Regions from separate parts of the Shewanella sp. YQ_9 genome, predicted to be linked through region 2. Evidence: predicted binding sites of a transcription regulator. Region 2 holds the regulator's gene; the other holds the start of a gene.
What was found. Region 2 encodes MetJ, which represses methionine synthesis genes. Its sites were predicted from a motif close to TAGACGTCTAGACGTCTA; they were not measured.
Positions count from the first base shown of each region.

Region 1 (7,446 bases), on a different contig from region 2:
AAGGGGCTCTCCCTGCCGTGGCACTCTTGCCCCGTTTCCCTTTCAGGAGTCAAAGGAAAATGGGTTTCAAACTAAATCATCTCGCGCTGCTCTGCGGTGCATTTACCTCGGTTCCCGTCATGGCGAGTGCTACAACCCAGGCCGTGGATGAACAGCTGGTGGTCATTGGCCGTCAGGATGACACGCCGCTCAATATTGCCGCCAATGTGGTGGTCATAGATGCCGCCGATATTCAGCAAAGCGGTGCCAGTAATCTGAGCGAGTTGCTGCGTGGCCGCAGTGGCATTCAAATATCGGACAATAACTCAGGGCCTGTGCTGGCGATGCGCGGTTTCTCTTCCAGCCAAGCGGTGAATAACACCCTGATACTGATAGATGGTCGCCGACTCAACAATATCGATATTGCCGCCCCCAGCCTGAGTGCCATTGCGGTCAATCAGATTGAAAGGGTAGAGATCCTTTCCGGCAGCGCCGGGGTGCTCTATGGTGATCAGGCAGTCGGCGGAGTGATCAATATTATCACCAAGGCGCCCAGTGCCAGCGGTGGCAACCTGACCCTCTCCGGTGGCAGTTTTGACACCTACGAAGGCCGTGGGGATCTGTCCGGCGCCATCAATGACAACTGGCGTTACTATTTGGCTGCTGCTTACAACGAGAGCGACAACTACCGTAGAAACAATGCCAACGAAACCGGTTCTGTGCTGGGGCGTCTGCAATATGATTCAGAGTTGACCAACTTCTTTGTCGAAGGCAGTTACTACGATAACAAGCGCCAGACTCCAGGCTCACTGACCCTGGCTCAGTTTGAAGCCGACCCACGCCAGGCGACATCGACGCCGGGTGATTACAACCATGAGATGACTTCTGCCTGGCGTGCTCATCTCCAGCGCCAGGTGCACGCCAACTGGGCCCTGGCTGCGGACCTCAACTACAGTGATACTCTGGTGTCCAGTGTCAGCTATGGCAGCCCAGGTCGTAACGAGCGCTCGCTGTTGGAATTCAATCCCAAGGCGCTGGGGCGTTATCAGACCCGCAATGGTGAACTGAGCATAGTCATAGGCGCCGATATTCAACGGGGTGAAACCGAGTTCGATCTCAGTTATATGCAGCGCAGCAATACCCAAACCATGACCAGCACCTATCTACAGGCCAATGTGCCGCTGACCAACAGCCTGAGCTATGTGGTGGGCGGGCGCTATGCCAAGGTCAAGGATGAACTCAAGGACGGTCAGATTTACCCCAATGGCATAGATTTGGATGAAGACGCTCACGCGCTCGAGTTGGGGCTCAACTATCGGCCGCTGGAAGGCCACAGATTCTATCTTCGCGGTGATGAGAGTTTCCGTTTCGCCAAGGTCGATGAGCAAGCTTATACGCCGCCAACAGTCGTCGGCCTCAAGCCGCAGACCGGCCGTTCCATTGAAGCCGGCTGGGATTGGACCTTGAGCAACCAGAGTCTGCGTCTGAACCTGTACCGACTGTCGCTGGAAGATGAAATTGTCTTTGACCCCAGTGCTGATATGCCTATCGGCGGTGCTTTCCCCGGCGCCAACGTCAACGCCGATGCTTCCCGCCGTTATGGCGCCAGCCTCGACTGGGACTGGCAGCTCAATGAAATGCTGCAGTTGGGACTTGAGTACAACTATATCGATGCCGAATTTACTGAAGGCGCCAACAAAGGCAAATCTCTCTCCTGGGTGGCCGAGCATTCCGGGCGTATCTACACCAGTGTGGACTTTGGTCAGCACTGGCAGCTGTTTGTCGAGGGGCAGTATCTGGGTGATAGATATATGGAGGGTGACAATGGCAATCAGCACGATAAACTGGACAGCTATTGGCTGGGGAATATCGCCCTCAACTACAGCCGAGATGCCTGGCTTGCCAGCCTGAGGGTCGACAACCTGTTTGACAAGCAATACGCCAGCTCAGGTTATTTCAGTACTTGGGGCGATGGTTATTACTCGGGTAGCGGCCGTGCGCTGAGATTCAGCGTCAGCTATCGCTTCTGATAGCATAGAAAGCCGGGGGTTCCCGGCTTTTTTCTGCTCGTATTTCTATCTGTTTTAGTTGGAAAGTAGTCACCGACAAGGAGGCAAGAGTCGAAATATGAAAGCTGATTTTAGATATGGTTTGAGAGGCGTGGCCATAGCCCTGTTGTCGCTGCTTTTGCTGGCTTGCTCCGAGCCCAAGCTGGCATATATCGGCAGCAATGGCAAACTGCTGGCCTTCGGTGACAGCCTGACCCAAGGCGTTGGTGCCAAGGCCGGGCAGGATTATCCCAGCCGTCTGGCCGAGTTGTGCCGTTGTGAGGTGATCAACGCCGGGATTTCCGGTGAGCAATCTGCTGCCGGGCTTGAGCGTTTGCCGGCACTGCTGGATGAAACCAAGCCGGATCTGCTTATTTTGCTCGAAGGCGGTAACGATATTCTCCGCGGTCGTAGCCAGGTGCAATTGGCGCAAAACATTGAGGCCATGTTACTTGAGGCCAAAGCCCGGCAAATTCCGGTAGTGCTGCTGGCTGTGCCGCAAAAGAGCCTGCTGCTGTCCCCCCTGCCTTTGTATGCCGAACTGGCCGACAAGCACGGCGCCATCTTGCTGGAACAGACTCTGTCCGAGCTGCTGCGTTCAAACGAGCTCAAGTCCGATACTGTGCATCTCAATCAACAGGGGTATTCGCGTTTGGCACAAGTCATCTTTACCAGGCTGCAGGAGGCGGGCGCTTTTTGATGCTACTTTTTGATTCTGTTTGGCAAAAACCGGGCTAATTATCGATTCAACTTGACCCTGGTGGGCGTTTTATGGGTAAATTCTCTGCCATAATAAATGGCAATAGTGCCTCCATAATAAATAACAACAGGTTTAAAGAATCACATGACAGATCTTGAGCAGCAGGTTTTTACTCAAGTGCGTGCCATTATTGCCAACGAAGAGCAGGTGATAGGGCGCCGCGGCATCCTGATCCCGCTTAAGAAGGCCATTATTGCTGATGGCGATATTCGCAATGTGATCGATATTGTCGCGACCGATCCCGCTCTGGCAGCTCATCTGCTGTGGCGCAGCAATAACGCGCTCTCTCCTTCCGTTCAGCCAAACCGCAGCCTCAAGGATGCATTGGTGCGTCTGGGACAGGTCAATATCTACCGTTATGCCTTTAGCTTTTATCTCAAAGAGCGGCTCGATGAACTGCCGCAGCCATACCGTAAACTGGTACTTGGCTATTGGCGCCTGACCGAGTCCGTGGCGACCGAGTCGGTGGACAGCTTGCATCAGATGCAAGGGGTGCAGATAGACGCGGATGAAGTGCAGACTCTGGCACTGTTCAGCGTCTTTGGTCAGATTATTGCCCTGACGGCGTTTGCCTATCTCAACGCCGAAGCCGAGCAGTGCTTCCCGCTGGGCATTATCAAGACCCTGATAGATACCCAGCAGCAGACGCTGACGGTGGAAGCTTTTGAATCTCTGGGGTTGGATGATGAGCTGCAAAGCGAGTTTATGGTCGCCCATAACCTGAGACAGACCCGGGATCCCAATTCACCCGGACTGGTACTGAGAAGGGTATTGTCGCAGCGCGGTCTGCTGCTGAATCCTCTCTAGATGCTTTGTGACTGCCGCCGACTTTCAGGGACGGTGGCAGCCGCTCAGTCAGTGTCTGTCTTGACGCTGTAATCCCTCTTTGGCAATCAATTCCAGCAGCCTTTGCAGCTGCACTCTATTGCTGCTGTCGCGGCGGTAGGCACCGAACAGCGGCCGTTTCAGGCCTTCCTGCCCCAGTTTCACCGAGGTCAGGCTCAAGCCCTGGGCTTCGGTCAGTGACCAGTTGGGCAAGGCCGCAACCCCTTCTTTACAGGCGATGCGTTGCAGCAACACATTGGTGAGATCACAGCGTTTTTGTGGGCCGGGCACCACTCCGGCCGGCTCGAGGAAGTGACGGAAAATATCCAGCCTTTCCAGCGGTACCGGATAACTGATAATAGGTTCCCTGGCCAGTTGTTGCGGCAAAATATAGCTGTTGCCTGCCAGAGGGTGATCTTTGGCCATCACCAGTCTCACTTCAAAATCAAACAGATGCTGATAGGCAAGGGCATGGCCGGGCACAGGATCTGAGGTCAGCACTATATCCAGCTCACCGGTTTCCAGCGCATTGAGAGAGTCGAACAGATGGCGGCTGGAGAGATCCAGATTGGCATCCGGATAAGACTGATGAAAGGCTTCCATTACAGGCATCAGCCAGCGAAAACAGCTGTGACACTCAATACCCACCTTCAAGGGACCGCTGCTTCCAGATAGACCGCGTTTGAGCACAAATTCGGTTTCCTGTACCCGGGGCAGTATCTCTTCTGCCAGGGTCAGCAGGCGACTGCCCTCAAGCGTGAAGGTCAGAGGTTTGCTTTTGCGAACAAATACCTGGGAGTTAATCCGGGTCTCCAACTCTTTAATCTGGTGCGACAGCGCCGATTGAGTGACAAAACGTTTCTTCGCCGCGCCGGCCAGACTGCCACTTTCTTTCAGTGCTATCAGAGTACGAAGGTGTCTCAGTTCTATCATTTCCTCTCCACATGAATGCCGCTCATGTTGCCCTTGAATTCAATTCGGTTGCCTGTGCTGAGACTAGCACAATAAACTTCTAGACGTCCAGACGCCCAGTTTGATTTGTTGTGTTTCGGCGTCGCCAGTCACTTGCTGCACAGTTTATAGAGGATGGTATACATTATGCAATTAAATAGTCTTGGCTTTCCCCGTATCGGACGTCGACGTGAACTCAAGTTTGCTTTGGAGAAATATTGGCGCGGTGAGTCCAGCGTGGCCGAATTAGAGAGTGTTGCCAGGGAGCTTAGGCGTACCCACTGGCAGTGGCAGGCCGATGCCGGGGTGGCGCAGCTGCCGGTCGGTGACTTTGCTTACTATGATCAGGTGCTGACCCTTAGTGCGACTCTGGGGGTAATCCCCGAGCGTCACCGTGACGGCGGCGCTGTCAATCTCGATACCCTGTTCCGGATTGCCCGTGGCCGAGCGCCCAGCGGCAAGCATGCACCGGCGTCTGAAATGACCAAGTACTTCAACACCAACTACCATTATCTGGTGCCTGAGCTCAGCGAAGATCAACGCTTCGATATCGCCTGGGAACAGTTGTTTGAAGAGGTGACCGAGGCTCAGGCGCTGGGTCACACTGCCAAGCCGGTACTCTTGGGGCCGGTCACTTTCCTGTATCTGTCCAAGACAGCGGGCTCAGAGTTCGACCGTTTGACACTGCTGCCGGCGCTGCTTGAATGTTATCAAGCCATTCTGGCCCGATTTGCCGCCCAGGGCGTTGAATGGGTGCAATTGGATGAACCTGCGCTGGCACTTGAGCTGGATAACAACTGGCAACAGGCCTTCCATCAGGCCTACGGCGTGCTCAAGTCGGCGCCGCTCAGGCTGTTGCTGGCAACCTATTACGGCACTGTAGCCCATCATCAAAGTCTGTTGTCGGCACTGCCGGTGGCGGGTATTCACCTGGATCTGGTCACCGCGCCCGAGCAGTTGCAGGCCTTTGTCGGGGCATTGGCGCCTGAACAGGTGTTATCGGTTGGGGTAATCAGTGGCCGTAACGTCTGGGCCGCCGATCTGGATCTTGTGGCCGAGCAGTTGGCGCCACTGGCGCGTGATTTGGGAGACAGGCTCTGGCTCGCCACTTCCTGCTCCCTGTTGCATACCCCGGTGGATCTTGAGGTGGAGACCGTGCTGGCGCCCGAGCTTAAAAGTCTGCTGGCATTCGCCAGGCAAAAACTCACCGAGTTGCAGGAGCTCAAGGCGCTTTTGGCGGCGCCTGAGACGGAAAGCGCCAAAGCTGTGGTCGCCCGTTGCCGAAGTCGGCGCGCGGCCAGGGCGCAGGGGCGTAATCAACAACTCAGTGCCAGAATCGATGCGCTGAGCGCGGCCGATTATGACCGAAACCATGAGTTTGAGGTGCGCAGACAAGCCCAGCAGGCCAGGTTCAAGTTGCCTTTGTTGCCGACGACTACCATAGGTTCATTCCCGCAAACGGCAACCATTCGTAACCTTCGCAGCCGCTGGCGCAAGGGTGAGTTGGACGATGCTGTGTACACAGAGCAACTGCAACAGGTGACCCGAGATACCATAGAACGTCAGCTCAAGCTGGGAATAGATGTGCTGGTACACGGTGAAGCCGAGCGCAACGACATGGTGGAATACTTTGGTGAACAGCTAAACGGTGTTGGTTTTACCAAACATGGCTGGGTGCAGAGCTATGGTTCCCGCTGCGTCAAGCCACCGCTGATCTACGCCGATGTGACCCGTCCCAAGGCGATGACAGTTGACTGGGCCGAATATGCCCAGAGTCTTACCGACAAGCCGGTGAAAGGCATGCTGACCGGTCCCGTGACTATATTGCATTGGTCCTTTGCCCGCGAGGATATCAGCCGCGAACAGATAGCGACTCAGTTGGCCCTGGCGATACGCGATGAAGTGGTGGCATTGGAGCAGGCGGGCATAGGCATTATCCAGATTGATGAACCGGCTTTTAGGGAAGGCTTGCCGCTTAAACGCAGCGATTGGGCCCATTATCTCGATTGGGCCGTGGCCGCTTTCAAGCTCAGCGCCGCCGGTGTCAGAGACGAGACCCAAATTCACACCCATATGTGCTACAGCGAATTCAACGACACTATTGCGGCAATTGCCGCCATGGATGCCGATGTGATCACCATAGAAACATCGCGCTCAAGGATGGAGTTGTTGAATGCCTTCGAAGACTTTGACTATCCCAATGAAATCGGCCCTGGGGTTTATGATATTCACTCCCCCAATATTCCAACAGTGGAGGCCATGGTAAGCCTGATTGAAAAGGCGGCGCAGAAAATTCCTCTGCGTCAGCTCTGGGTCAACCCGGATTGCGGCTTGAAGACCCGTAACTGGGAAGAAGTCGAACCGGCTTTGAAGAACATGGTTGATGCCACCAGGGAGTTGCGACGTCGACTCGGGTGATAAAACTCTGTGGTTAATAATAGTCAGGGGCGCAATGCGCCCCTGATGTTGATTGACTTCAACGCGGTAAAGATTCAACTCATGCTTATTCCCAGTATCATCAGGCCCACAGTGCCCAGGATGATCAAGCTTGAAAAGATTGTGCCCAGAATGGCGAAGATTTTCTGGCGCTCTTTTTGTACCAGGCCACCAATACCCAACCCCAAAGACACCAGACAGACCAACATCATAAAGATGATCATTAACCCCACAAGAACCGCTTCCATGGAGTTTTCATCCATGCCGCCCGGTGTTGTTGTTTCCAGGGTTCCGGCAACAATAAAAGTAATAAACAGGGCTATTCCACTCAATATGCTGGTGACAAATGAGGCTATCCCTGGACCTGAATGTTTTAATTGCATGGCAATCCCTTGATTTTTTCTGATGGTTATCCAACTGAGAAATATACAGAAACCAAGGGAAATA
Region 1 is NZ_JBICJO010000011.1:23,915-31,360, forward strand. Features, by position in the region: gene ACF8D4_RS02935 (TonB-dependent receptor) at 60-2,009, shown strand; gene ACF8D4_RS02940 (GDSL-type esterase/lipase family protein) at 2,107-2,727, shown strand; gene ACF8D4_RS02945 (HDOD domain-containing protein) at 2,872-3,594, shown strand; gene ACF8D4_RS02950 (LysR family transcriptional regulator) at 3,643-4,545, opposite strand; gene metE (5-methyltetrahydropteroyltriglutamate--homocysteine S-methyltransferase) at 4,711-6,981, shown strand; gene ACF8D4_RS02960 (hypothetical protein) at 7,056-7,382, opposite strand.
Region 1: metE (5-methyltetrahydropteroyltriglutamate--homocysteine S-methyltransferase) is a predicted target of MetJ. The motif match lies at 4,618-4,635, and genes of this name have one in related genera.

Region 2 (7,446 bases):
TGCAGCTTAAAACAACTCTGTGTGGAAAGAATCGCACCAATTCCCCCTTCGGAGCCGCCGCGGGCGTTGTTGCAAATTGGCGTAGCCGAGACAGGGATGTCGAGGCTCGAAGGTCGAGCAAGGATGCGAGTCCTGAGTGTAGCCAATGTGCTTCATAAGCCAGCGGGGGTTTCGGCTACGTCGGGGGTGTCCTTGGGGATGCAAGGGGCTTTGGACAAGCAAAGCCCCTTGCCCGGTGTGGTTTGGCGAGAGTTGCGTAGCAACGTGCTTTCGAGCGAGAGCCAGGGATGGCGAACTGGCCCTTATGCATGGAGGCATTTACACCACGACTTTACGCCGCTGGCACAGCGGCTAGCATGGCTTTAAGCCAAAGCTCACCAATAAACTTGATCTCAGCTTCCAGCTAAACCGCAAGCCCGTCACCCGCGGTGCGGATAGACTGAAAGCCCGAATACAGTGAAGGACAGCACGTCCGAGAACGGCCACTCACACAGGCTTTTCCTAGCCAAGAGCCCACCAGCTTCAAATATGACGCTAATACCAGTCCTACTCCTGCAGCAGATCGCGACAGATCTGCACCAGATCCGACTGTACTGCCGCGGCAGTCACTTCCCTGCCGGCACCTGGGCCGCGAATGATCAGCGGATTACCCTGGTAGAAGGCCGAGCGGATGACAAACACATTATCTCCCGGGGTCAGATTGGCGTATGGATGCTGACGCTCGACCCATTGCAGAGAGACTTCGGCATTAACCTGGCCATCTTGCTGCTCCAATGAAGCCACATAGCGCAGCACCTTGTTTTGCTCGGCCGCGGCGGCAAACTGCTGCGCGAGAGTGGCATCCAATTCGGGGATCCGCTGCAAGAACTCATCCAGCGGAATGTCGGCCAGCGCCTCAGGCACCAGAGAGCTTAAGCGAATATCTTCAAGCTCCAGTTCCAGACCTATTTCACGAGCCAAAATCAACAGCTTGCGCTGCATGTCACGCCCGGAAAGATCGTCCCTGGGATCCGGCTCAGTGATCCCCAGCTCTTTGGCCTGCAACACCAGCTCGGAGAAAGGTTTGATGCCATCGAAATGCTCAAACAACCAGCAGAGCGTGCCAGAGAAGATACCGCCGACAGCCTCTACCCTGTCGCCGCTGTTGTGCAAATCATTGAGCGCGTGCTGCACCGGCAGCCCGGCGCCGCAACTGGCGTTGTAACGCCAAAACAGTCGGCGGTTACCCAGTTGCTGTTTCAGCTCGCGGTAGAAAGGCAATGGCCCGGAGCCGGCCAGCTTGTTGGCACTGACCATATGAATGCCACGGGCAAAAAACTCAGGATACTGCAGTGTCAGTCCGGCGCTGGCACTGATATCCAGCGCCACCAGTTCATCGGCTTGTAGCAACGCAAGCTGTTCGAACAGATGTTCATACTGCCAAGGGGTAGCATCGGCTTCAAACCTTGCCTGCCAGTCTTCCCCAAAGATCCCTTCATTGCAGATCCAGGCACGGCTCGAACTCGCCAAGCCCAGGAGTTCAACACTGGCCTCCAGCTCACGTTTGAGGCCGTCGCGGGCTCGGCCGAACAACTCCACCCAGGCTTCGCCTATGTTACCCACCCCCAGCAGAATAACGCCTATGCGTTTGCGGGGGCCGGCGCAGCGCCTGTGCACCTTCTGGGTCAGCAGGTTCACCTGCGATTTGGGCACCAGGGTGACCAGGCTGAGTTGGTCCTGATACAGAGGTCGCGCTTCACGGCTCAGCAAGCGGGCAAAGCTGCGGCGATAACTGCCGGCGCCACTGCTTACCAGGGCCACCAGCCCAAGCTCTCTGTCCTCGGTAATGCTTTGAATTTTGAGCTCGGATGTCTGCGCTTCCAGTAACTGCCAGACTTGGCGGGATAATTCGGGAGTATAGGCCAGCTCCAGTTTGTGTTGCCCCTGAGACCAGTAGGCCAGCGGGGTCAAACCCGCCTCATTGAGCGCATCGAGCGTCTGAGCCTGGGTGCCATTGAACTCCAGGCTCAAGAGGGACACCTGATTGAGATTGGTCACCACAGGGGCGCTTGCGGCATCACTCTTGGGAGCTATAAGGGTAAAGTCGGTATGCGAGGCGTAGCTAGAACGCACCGCCAGACTGACCTCGGTATCAAACAGCGGCTGCAGGGTACGGCAATGCAGTACCGGGGAGCCGAGCCGCGCCAGGCGGTCGGCCTCAGCCAGCGACATACTGCTCAGCAGCCTGGCATCGGCAATCTTGTTGGGATCGGCATTGAACACCCCTTCGACATCTGTCCAGATAGTCACCCTGTCGATATCGGCCAGGCTGGCTATCAGGGTGGCACTGAAGTCGGAGCCGTTGCGACCAAGCAACAGAGTTTCGCCTTGGCTATTGGCGCAGATAAAGCCGGTGATCACCAGGCGCTCATCGGGATGCTCGGCCAGCAGTCGCTGCACCCTTTCACGGGACTCATCGAGGCGAATCCTGGGTACTGCGCCCTCATCGGCAATCAACAAACTGCGGGCATCCACATGGGAAGCGGCGACACCGGACTCCCTCAGTAGCGCCGCCATCAGTCTGGCCGACCAGCGTTCACCGAAACCCACCACCTGATTGCATTGGTATTCGCTGAGTTCAGGCAAGGACAACAAACTGGCCAGTTGCGCCTTATCTGTAGACAGACGCTCCCGCAGTTGACGTGCCTGTTCATTGCCCAGCAGCTGTTCAATCAGATTCTGCTGATAACCGACAAGCACCTGCAGCTCTTCTTGCCACAGAGCGCCAGACTCCTTCAGGTTCAGCAGTTTATAGAGAAAATTGGTACTCTTGCCTGCGGCGGAAACCACTACAAGATCATCGGCATGACCATGGGTCAGCAAAATATGGGCGACCCGTCGGTAGCAATCGGCATCGGCGAGACTGGAACCGCCAAACTTATGTAGGTGACAACGTGCCATCTCAAGCTCCTTCAATTCAACAGTTTGCGGCTGCAGCCAATCCGGCGGCGATATCATCCAGCAGATCCCGGCCATCCTCTATGCCCACAGACAAGCGGATAAGCGTGTCTTTAATACCGGCTTCGGCGCGAGCATCACACGCCATGGCTCTGTGGGTCATGGTGGCGGGCACGGCCACCAGGCTCTCAACCCCTCCCAGGCTCTCGGCCACGGAAAACAGCCTGAGCGCGCCGAGGAAGGCAACCACCTGCGCCTCATCACCCTTGAGTTCAAAACTCAGCATAGCGCCAAAGCCACTCTGCTGCCTGGCGGCAATCTCATGACCTGGGTGGCTCTTAAGCCCCGGATAGTAAACTTTGTCTACCACGGGACTCTGGCTCAGCAGCGCCACTATGCGCTCGGCATTGGCCTGATGCTCGCGGATCCTCAGCGCCAGAGTGCGCAGGCCACGCAGGGTCAGGTAACTGTCGAAGGCGCCACCGCTCAGCCCGAGCGTGTTGGACCACCAGTGCAGCTGCTCTGCCAGTTCAGGATCTTTGGCAATCACGGCGCCGCCCACCACATCGCTGTGGCCATTGATGTATTTAGTGGTCGAGTGCACCACTATATCGGCCCCCAACAGCAAAGGCTGTTGCAGCGCCGGCGACAAAAAAGTGTTGTCAACCACCACCAATGCGCCCTGCTGGTGGGCCGCCTCGGCAATAGCGGCAATATCCACTACCCGCAGCAGCGGATTGGACGGCGTCTCGAGCCACACCATGCGCGGCTTTTGCGCCAGGGCAGCGGCGAGTGCTTGCGGGTCGGTTTGATCCAAAACCTGCAAGCGAAACTGGCCCTTGGCAGCCAGATTGGTGAACAGCCTATAGCTACCGCCATAACAGTCATGGGGCACCAACAAGAGGTCATCCGGCCCCAGCAGGTTGACCACCAGAGTAATGGCCGCCATGCCGGTCGCTGTGATTGCCGCACTGCAGCCCTGTTCCAGCTCCCCCAAGGCATCCCCCAGAATGGAGCGGGTAGGATTACCCGAGCGGCTGTAATCAAAGGCTCTTGGCTGAGTGTGGCCATCAAAGGCATAGTTGGTCGACAGATAGATGGGTGGCACCACGGCCCCGTGCTGGCTGTCTGATTCGATGCCCTGCCGGACCGCTGTGGTTGCTAATCGCCGCTCTGTCATAATCGACTCCTGAATGCTGAGGTTCGACACCATAAAGATGTCTGGACGTCTAAATCTAACCAATGACCATCCAGCCGTCAATAGGCATCAAGACGTTTGGACGTCCAAATGTATGGATTTCTGTTCATATTGCACAGATTTTGCAGGCAATCATTTGACTGTATCCTGTAAGGGTTTAAAATCTGCTGCGAATTAGTGAGATCACAGGTGAATCAATGACTGAATGGAATGGCGAATACATCAGCCCTTATGCCGAACACGGCAAGAAGAACGAGCAAGTGAAAAAAATCACTGTCTCTATTCCGTTGAAGGTGCTGAAAGTATTGACCGATGAGCGCACCCGGCGCCAGGTAAACAACCTGCGGCACGCCACAAACAGCGAACTGCTGTGCGAAGCCTTCCTGCATGCCTATACCGGCCAGCCACTGCCCAACGATGGGGATTTGTCCAAAGACAAACCCGACAGCATCCCGGAAGAGGCCAAGCGCATGATGGATGCCATGGGCATAGAATGGGAAGACATGGAGTAAGTGTGTTGTCCCTCAGAATTACCTTATAGTTGAACAAGGATCGCGGTGCGATCCTTGTCTTTTTTGGGGCTTGCGAATGTTGTCACTGATAGATCCCGTCACCCTGCTACTGGCGTCCCTGATCATATTTACCGGCGCCCTGACCCAGTCGTTGATAGGCTTTGGCTTGGCCGTGGTAGCCACACCTTTGCTGTATATCGTCGATCCGGAACTGGTTCCTGCCCCTGTTATCGCCATGGGGTTTTCCATCGCCCTGCTGACACTGGTACGCGAGCGTGGCCACCTGGAATTCAACGGCCTGCAATATGCCTTGTTGGGGAGGCTCCCCGGCGGCCTGATTGGCGCCACCCTGCTGTTGCTGGCGCCGCAGCCTATTCTGGGCTTGACCATAGCCCTGATTGTGGCCGTAGCCGTATTCCTCAGCCTTAGAAAGTACAGCATCAAGATCAACCGCCTCAGCCTGTTTATCGCCGGGATATTTTCCGGGATCTTCGGTACCGTGGCCGCCATAGGCGGACCGCCGATGGCCCTACTGCTGGCGGGTAAGGATGCCAGTCAGTTCCGCGCAGCGCTGTCGGCCTTCTTCATCTTCAGCTCATTGATAGCCTTGATTATTCTCGGCTGTTTTGGCCTCTTGACCCTGAGGCACCTATGGCTTTCGCTGTTGCTGCTGCCTTCGGTATTTCTCGGTTTTCTGGTGGCTGGCCGCTTGGTGGGCCGGGTGGATAAAGAGAAGACCCGAGTCCTGACGCTGGCGCTGTGCGCGTTGAGCGCCCTGTTGCTGACCATCAAATCAAGCCTGGCGCTCATCAACGGTTAGTTTTAGAAGTGATAGCTGGTTTGCAGTACGCCGCCTATGGCGTCATCGCTGCCAAACATGCCGGTGAGATCCAGCCGGAAACTGTTGCCTATGGCGAACCCTGTCCCGAGTGAATAAAGATCGGCGGTGTGATCATTGAGATCCTGGCGATAACCGAGCCGTAAAGCAACCCAGTCAGCAGGCCGGTATTCACCGCCTAAACGCCAATAGCGGCTGCCCTCAAGCTCGGCAAACTTGTCGTTGTCGGTAAGATCCAAGTCGCTGCTGAGCGAAAAGGCCGCCCAGTCATAGGCCACCCCTGCGGTAACCATAGGTTTCACCTGATAGGTAAGCTGCACGCCGCCGGCCTCTATGCTGCTTAAGTCCCGCTTGATGAGGTTGCGACCACTGACACCGATAACCAAACCATCCAATGGCTGGAATGCCAGACCGATATCCAGGTTAAAGCCTGTGTCATCGCTTCGATAATCATCATCGTTGAAGTCATCGGCATCGAAGTTGTTGGCGCTGACGGCATAGTTAAAACTGTCCAACCGTTGCAGCTTGGGTGTAACTCCCACTGTCACCGGCATATTGACGATAGATAGCGGATAGCTCACGGCAACCCCGAGCTCGGAAACCGCCCCGGCCACCACTCGCCCCTGGGAGGTCAAATCTTGGATTTCCGGCGGATTATTGGGGTCCAGATTATCCAGGGCATCAATATCCGCGGCGGCGATTTCGGCTATTCCCAAGGCATCGAGATAACTCTTGAATACAAAGGCATAATTAAAACCATCCGAGGGCATGACCAAAGCCATATTGATACCGGCACTGACGTAAGCGCTATTGCCCTGCAGCGATTTCAAGTCACCACTGAGGCGCTTTCGGTAGTCATCGATAGCCGCTGTGTCGGCGGCGTCTATGGCATTGACCAGGGCGTCATAGTTATCCTGCAGGGCATCAAACTTATCGATCATCTGATCTTTATCGGCGCCATCGGCGCCGATGGTTGGAATGAGTAAACTGAAGTCATTGCTGCGGCGCGAAGGCAAAGCCAGCAGTGCCGGATTGGAAAAGGCCGCCGCCTCACGATTACCGGCTGCCACGGCAACCCCGCCCATGGCATCTGAGCGGGCCTCATAAACATCCTGCCCAGCCAGTGCCAGCGTGCTGGCAAGCCCCGTGGTAAGCAGTGTCAAAAGACTCAGTTTCATCTCATCACCCTCTTGCTTTTATCTGTAACCAGACGCAAGACGTTAGTTATATGGGTTAAAGATAGTCCAAATCTCAGTGGCACAATGGTATCAAACACAAAAAAGCCCGTACCAAATGATACGGGCTGAGGCTCAAACAGGTTCAGAAGTACTTGTTAACCAAGATAGCTCTGACCTGCATAGAGAATAAAGTGTCTAAGTGCCAGCACCCCGGTTAGACTACAGCAGGCTACCGCCAACATGGCGCCCTTGGTGTGACGGGTACTCGCAGGCAGCAACAACATGGAAAGCAGCGGGATACCAAAGCCGATACCCACAACCCCAATCCAGAACACGCTGGCCCAGACGCCACTTGTCAGTGATGCCAGTGCGGCAGCAGCAGCGCCACCCTTGAAGTAGAGCGCGCAGAACAGCATAAACAGGAACAGGATTTCTGCCGCCATTACCGGCAATTCCAAACCGTGCATCCGTCCCAGCTGTGAGCAGTGCTTGTCTGTCTTGAACAGCAGCAGTGCTACTACCGCGTTGGCAGCCGCACCGGCCGACAAGCCGGACACCAGGAACAGTGCCGGTAAGACGGCAGTGTTCAGCATGGGGTAGGCGTTCATGGCAGAGATCAGGAAGCCGGTATAGGCACCCACGACAATCGCCAGCACGAACAGCAGCACTTCCATGGTCTTGCGCAGGCCAGTCAGTGATTCTGCAATCCCCTTGAGGAAACCCAGGCCCCAGTTGCCGAGATCATCTTTCAGCACGACCAGCGCATAGGCAAAGGTCAGCGGA
Region 2 is NZ_JBICJO010000076.1:122,133-129,578, reverse strand. Features, by position in the region: gene ACF8D4_RS21220 (bifunctional aspartate kinase/homoserine dehydrogenase II) at 547-2,940, opposite strand; gene metB (cystathionine gamma-synthase) at 2,957-4,117, opposite strand; gene metJ (met regulon transcriptional regulator MetJ) at 4,333-4,647, shown strand; gene ACF8D4_RS21205 (sulfite exporter TauE/SafE family protein) at 4,724-5,467, shown strand; gene ACF8D4_RS21200 (conjugal transfer protein TraF) at 5,470-6,663, opposite strand; gene nrfD (NrfD/PsrC family molybdoenzyme membrane anchor subunit) at 6,819-7,446, opposite strand, start outside.